Regions from separate parts of the Gallibacter sp. Marseille-QA0791 genome, predicted to be linked through region 1. Evidence: predicted binding sites of a transcription regulator. Region 1 holds the regulator's gene; the other holds the start of a gene.
The links. Region 1 encodes Rex, which represses fermentation and respiration genes when NADH is low (regulators of the CRP and FNR family bind a similar motif). Its sites were predicted from a motif close to ATTGTTAANNNNTTAACAAT; they were not measured.

Region 1 (3,415 bases):
GCTTCATGTTCAGAGGAGAGGACGTATTCCTCAAGGTAGGAGCTCTCAGCGGCGGTGAGAAGGCCAGACTTTCCCTGCTGAAACTCATGTTGTCAGGAGCCAACGTGCTGATGCTGGACGAGCCGACCAATCATCTGGATATAGAATCCAAGGAGGTGTTCGAGGAAGCGCTGCTGGAGTTTCCGGGAACCAGTATCATCGTATCCCACGACAGGTATTTTCTCAACAGGATACCTACCAGGATAATGGAACTGACCTCCGATGGAATAGAGAACTATCTCGGTACATACGATTACTATGTGGAGAAGAAGCAGCAGCAGATACAGTCAGGGAAGAAGTATCTGGAGGGCATGCAGGAAGACAGAGAAGCGAGGACCTCGACGGCGGCAGAGGAAGTATCGAAAGGCGCGGGGGCTGAAGCGGAAGAGCACCTCTCGTCAGCGGAAAGACGGCGTATCCAGAAGGAAAAGGAAGCTGAGGAAAGGCGTCTGAGGAGGCATCGGGAGGCGCTGGAGAAGGAGATACAGAGCATCGAGGAAGAGATAGGAGAGCTGGAAGCGGAACTGTGCCGCCAGGAGGTGGCTACCGACCATGTGAAGCTTGCCGAGATAGGAAAGATGCTTACGGAAAAGAAGGATGAACTTGACGACAGATACGAGAAATGGCTCCAGCTTCAGGAGCAGTGAAATGAGAAGGACAGACCGTCGATTTTTTTATCAAAACTATTGCAATAAGGGAATTCTTCCTCTATAATGTTGGAAGTTGTAGGGGCAAAGACCCTATGATATAATCAAGTGAAAAAGTATATTTTGTGATGGAGGTATATATCATGACATTAGACAAGATCAAAGGAATAATCGCTGAGCAGCTGGGAGTTGACGAGGATAAGGTCACGATGGAGACTCATCTGATGAAGGATCTGGAAGCTGATTCTCTCGATGCTGTTGAGATCATTATGGCTATCGAAGATGAGTTCGATATCGAAGTTCCGGACGAAGATGCTGAAAAGTTCCAGACAGTAAGCGATATCGTAAGCTATGTCGAGGCCAGAGCGTAAACTGCAAAAGGCTTTATCATGAAAAGACAGGCGAAGATTTCCAATGCGGTGATAAAGAGGCTGCCCAGGTACAGACGGTATCTGAGAGAGCTGCAGAAGAAGGGGATAGACAAGATATCTTCCAGCGAGTTCAGTAATCTTACTGGGTATACCGCATCCCAGATAAGGCAGGATCTCAACAATTTTGGCGGGTTCGGCCAGCAGGGGTACGGATACAGCGTGGACGGCCTTTACAATGAAATAAGCGCCATTCTGGGGCTGGATAAGCAGTATAAGATGGTGGTCGTAGGCGCAGGGAACCTGGGCCAGGCCATCGCTAATCATACATACTACTATAAGACGGGATTCATCGTTTGCGGCATATTCGAGATAAATCCCCGGCTTATAGGCATGAAGATAAACGATATCGAAGTCATGGACTATGACAGGATAGTCGAGTTCGTTGAGGATAACGATATCGATATAGGTATCATATGTACCACCAAGGAAGCAGCTCAGGAAGTGGCGGATAAGCTATGTTTCGCAGGTGTCAGAGGACTGTGGAACTTTGCGCCGATAGACATAGAGACGCCTAACCATGTAGCCGTGGAAAACATGCATATAAGCGACAGTCTCCATTCTCTGGCCTATCATATGAACAAGAACAGAGGCCAGGAAGAAAAGAAATAATACATAAGAATATCGGTAAAATTAAATAACCGTTTCGTTTCGAAACGGTTATTGTTTTCAGATGATATATGCTCGCTCTTAGTCTTCCTGAACCGGAGCGTCAACAGGACATGCGCCTGCGCAAGCACCGCAATCAATACACTTGTCAGCGTCGATAACGTACATGGAATCACCAGCCGAAATAGCATCCGTAGGACATTCATCAGCGCAAGCACCGCAGTTGATGCAAGAGTCTTTAATTACATAAGCCATTTTAACTACCTCCTTTAAGATTATATCATTAAATGACAAACTGATTATAACAAACCTTTATGAGGAATTCAAGATGAAAGTTTACGGACTTATAGGGAAAAGCGGGACAGGAAAAAGTTTTCAGGCTGTGAACCTGTGTAAGGAGCGAAACATAGAGAGTATCATAGATGACGGGCTGTTCATCTGTCGCAATAAGGTCGTAGCCGGGATATCCGCCAAACGGCAGAAGACCAAGGTAGGCGCTGTCAAGACGGCTCTGTTCACCGATGATGACCACAGAGATGAGACGGTGGCGGCCATCAGGAAGATGAAGCCGTCTTCGATACTGATAATAGGGACTTCTGACAGGATGGTCGATAAGATAGCGGCACGTCTGGGCATAGGGCGTATAGGCGAGAGCATATACATAGAGGAGATAACGACGGAGGCTCAGAGGGACATCGCCAGAAGACAGAGGCATGAGATGGGGCAGCATGTCATACCCGTTCCTACTTTCCAGCTCAAGCGCCAGTTTTCCGGTTACTTCATGATCCCTGTCAGACGGCTGCTGAAGGAGCTGGGCCCATGGAGAGATATTTCGGAGAAGTCTGTCGTCAGACCCACTTACAGCTATTTGGGGAACTATGAGATATCGGAAAAAGTCATGGCGGATATCGTGGAGTGTGTAAGGAGGGAGAACCGACAGGTAGCGGAGATCAACAGAGTAGGAGTCGTGCGGATGCAGGATGGGATAGATATATATGTGGCCGCCACCTTTCGCCGCGGAGAAAGACTGGACGAAGCAGCCGCGCGGTTTCAGAGGACAGCCGTTGAGAGGATAGAAGAGATGACGTCGTTCAACGTCAACAGACTGGATCTGGAGGTGAGAGGGCTGATATGATAGTTAAGGAAAAGGGCAATGCCGTCATCGTCGAAGATGTGAGAGATTTCGATCTGGACAACATCTTCGATTGCGGCCAGTGCTTCAGATGGGAACGGGATGAAAAAGGCAGGTATGTGGGGACAGCTTTCGGCAGACATGCGCTGATTGAGTACGATGGCAGCAGTCAGATTCTGATCATACACGGCGCTGACGAGGAGGATTTTCAGACGGTGTGGAGAAAGTACCTGGATCTGGACAGAGATTATGGCAAGATAAAGGAGAAGCTGGCAGAGAGGGATAAAGTCATAGCGCGGGCCATAGATTATGGTCAGGGCATCAGGATACTAAACCAGGAAAAGTGGGAGACCCTGCTCTCATTTATCATATCTCAGAACAACAACATACCGCGGATCAAGAAGTGTATCGATAATCTGGCGCGTACACTGGGATCCCCTTCAGGTCAGTTCATGGGCAGGGAATTCTATGACCTGCCTTCGCCGGAAGTGCTGGCGGGAGCCACGGAGGAGAAGCTGGCGCCGTGCAGACTTGGTTACAGGAGCAAATATCTGATAGAA
Region 2 (3,415 bases), 2.2 Mb from region 1:
TCGTGGTTCAGGATACTTGGTACTCCGTCTCTGATCAGAGTTCCAGTCTTAGGGTTGATCTTTATAACATTCGTATCAGGAACCTGTTTTGCACATACGATAATATTAAATGCCATGTTATATTCTCCTCCTTAATTCCTATTTACCGAGAACCGATGCAGCGATAACCATCTTCTGAACTTCCGAAGTACCTTCGTAGATCTCAGTGATCTTGGCATCTCTCATCATTCTCTCTACCGGATAATCCTTAGTGTAGCCGTATCCGCCGTGGAGCTGTACGCACTTGGTAGTAACGTGCATTGCAGTCTCTGCCGCAAACAGCTTAGCCATAGCAGCGTTAGGGCCGTATGCAAGGTGCTTATCCTTCATGTTGGCAGCCTTGTAAACAAGAAGTCTTGCGGCCTCGATCTGTGTAGCGAGCTCAGCTACAGTGAATCTCAGAGCTTCCATCTGGGAAAGCTTCATGCCGAACTGCTTTCTGGCCTTCATGTATTCAACCGTTACATCGAGAGCGCCCTGAGCGATACCGAGAGCCTGAGACGCGATACCGATACGTCCTCCGTCCAGCGTGGACATGGCAACCTTGAATCCCTGTCCTATATCCGCCAGAAGTCTGTCCTTAGGAATCTTGCAGTTCTGGAATACCAGCTCTGTAGTTGAAGATGCGCAGATACCCATCTTATCTTCAGTCTTACCTATGGAGAAGCCTTCATCTCCCTTTTCAACGATGAAAGCGCTTATTCCGTGATTTCCTTTTGATTTGTCAGTCATGGCCATTACTACGAATACATCGGCATATCCGCCGTTGGTGATGAACACCTTCGATCCGTTGATGAGCCAGTGATCGCCCATATCCTCAGCTCTCGTCTGCTGTCCCGACGCGTCGGTTCCTGCATTTGGCTCGGTCAGACCGAACGCTCCCAGCTTCTTTCCTGAAAGCAGATCAGGGAGATACTTTCTCTTCTGCTCTTCATTACCCCAGTTGAAAATAGGCCAGCAGCAGAGGGAAGTATGTGCCGAGCAGATAACGCCTGTCGACGCACAGACTCTTGAAAGTTCCTCAACGGTGATGGCATATGAGATATGGTCTCCACCTGCCCCGCCGTACTCGGTCGGGAATGGTACTCCTAAAAGACCGTATTTTGCCATTTTTTCCACAGTCTCAACAGGGAATCTGTGTTCCTTGTCGATATCTGCTGCCAAAGGTTCAACTTCGGTTTCGGCAAACTCTCTTACCATTTTTCTTACGAATTCTTGCTCCTTCGTCAGTTGAAAGTTCATGTACATGCCTCCTTAATTACTAATAACGTTTTTAATATAACCTTGCCGTGGTTTGGCGCCTCAGCAAGTCGTTATGTTTGTAACAATCTACATACCCATTAAACCATTTTTTCATGGGTATTTCAAGTTGTTTTTTAGCTAAATCCCCACATTTACGCCATTTACAAGCATTCCCTTTATTTGTACTTCAGCTACAACAACTTTATTCCTTTGTTAAAAATGCGTGAATATTTACATTTCTTTCAGACGCCCCGTTCTGTAAGCTCTGACCAGTGCTTTAAGCTCATCCGCCTCCTTTTGCAGCTCCTCGCCGATGTCGGTATCCTTTATCAGCATCCTCTTTTCCAGCGTCTTCACCGTTCTGATGACAGGAGTGTGGAATTCCTGTGTACCGTCCTTTTTCAGCGGGCTGTAAGGCTTGTGCTCCGCCAGCGCCATGAACCTGGAGTTGAATATGAACGTGTATCCTGCGATACCCGTCTGTTTTTGATAAGCTTTTGACATGCCTCCGTCGATGACGATGAGCTTCCCTTCTCCTTTGACAGGGCTCTCTCCGTCCTTTATCTTAACAGGAACGTGCCCGTTGAGTATTATGGAATCCTTGGGGTCCAGACCGAACTCGAGCAATATTTTCTCGCATATCTCCTTGCGGTTTATCAATTTATAATAAGGAACTGTATGCTCTTTGTGAGTTGCCTTATCAGCCACGAAACATCGCTCGAAAGTGGTCATCTGATCCTTTCCGAAAAGAGGCGACTTGCTGCTGAGCCACAGATACCACATCAGATCTCCCGACCTGCCCGTCTCTTCTGATTCGTCAGGCTCGAAATAAGCTTTTCTTACCTGAGAATCCAAATAATCCATATATTCCTTCCCCGACGCGGTAATGCCGTTGACCGTACACTTTTCGAAATTGCCTTCCTCATCCATCGGGATACACCCGTGATACATGAGATTGCCGTTGCATATAGTATAAAGAGCTCCGTGGCTGTATATGAATCTTATATGTGCCTGCAGCTTTTCACTCTGCAAAAACGATGCTTCAAGGGCGTTGAGCATGTTTCTTTCATCTTCTGTGAGCTCGTAAGGGTTTTCCGGATCTATCGTAGGGAAATTAGTGTCTCTCAGCGGGAATTCTCCGTCTCTGAGTCGGACCGTCCCCTTCTCGAAGTCTATCTTGTCCAGCAGCAGCCTGTTTTCCAGACCATATTCCGGATGAGCCATTATCCGCTGTCCTTCCACCTTGAACTGACATATCGATATGGCTTTGTTCATCTTAGCCGCCAGTCTGTCGTCGATAGGGTCGAACTTATTCTCGTCCAGCCTCTTAGGCATGAAATACTGACAAGGGTCATCTCCGTATACCTTTTCCGCCATGACAGCCAACGGCCTGAGGTTGATACCATAGCCTATTTCCAGCATGTCGAAATTATTGTAACTTATGTTCATTCTCAGCACATTGGTGATGCACGCCCAGTTTCCGGTAGCGGCGCCCATCCATACGATGTCATGGTTTCCCCACTGGAAATCCACGTCGTGATGACCCATGAGAAAGTCCATGATGGCGTCAGGATGCGCTCCTCTATCCCATATATCGCCTATGATGTGGAGCTTGTCTACAGCCAGGGAGCTTATGACATCTGTGAAGGCAATGATAAAATCCTCGGCTATGCCGCACTCCACGATGGTGGCTATTATCTGTCCGTAGTAATTTCCCTTGTTCTCATCATCGGAGTTGTGGAGCAGCTCGTCTATGATATAGGCGTACTCCTTAGGAAGGCGCTTTCTGACCTTTGACCTGGTGTACTTGTTGGTCACCGACTTGCATATCACCACCAGCCTGAATATGGACACCTTACACCATTTTTCAAAATCTTCCCCACTCCTCTTACGCCTTTTTATCTCCGCTTCAGCGTTGTAAATGAGGGCAGCCAGCTCATCCCGTTCATCTCTGGTGAGTTCCGGGCCGAAGAATTCCTCGATCTTCGACCTTATGACGCCCGACGCGCTCTTGAGCATGTGTATGAAAGCTTCGTGCTCTCCGTGAAGATCGCTGAGAAAGTATTCCGTTCCTTTCGGAAGGGCCAATATAGCGCTCAGGTTGACTATTTCTTCCGTCGCAGCCTTTATATTG

Region 2: the regulator Rex is predicted to act here: its motif matches at 1,349-1,368, upstream of ACQY69_RS01070 (acyl-CoA dehydrogenase).

The regions. Positions count from the first base shown of each region.
Region 1 covers NZ_CBCPMH010000001.1:2,377,429-2,380,843, forward strand. Annotated here, with positions in the region: gene ACQY69_RS10960 (ABC-F family ATP-binding cassette domain-containing protein) at 1-686, shown strand, start outside; gene acpP (acyl carrier protein) at 830-1,057, shown strand; gene ACQY69_RS10970 (redox-sensing transcriptional repressor Rex) at 1,076-1,726, shown strand; gene ACQY69_RS10975 (DUF362 domain-containing protein) at 1,805-1,978, opposite strand; gene ACQY69_RS10980 (hypothetical protein) at 2,052-2,858, shown strand; gene ACQY69_RS10985 (DNA-3-methyladenine glycosylase family protein) at 2,855-3,415, shown strand, end outside.
Region 2 covers NZ_CBCPMH010000001.1:209,737-213,151, reverse strand. Annotated here, with positions in the region: gene ACQY69_RS01075 (electron transfer flavoprotein subunit beta) at 1-116, opposite strand, end outside; gene ACQY69_RS01070 (acyl-CoA dehydrogenase) at 139-1,281, opposite strand; gene ACQY69_RS01065 (fructose-1,6-bisphosphatase) at 1,513-3,415, opposite strand, start outside.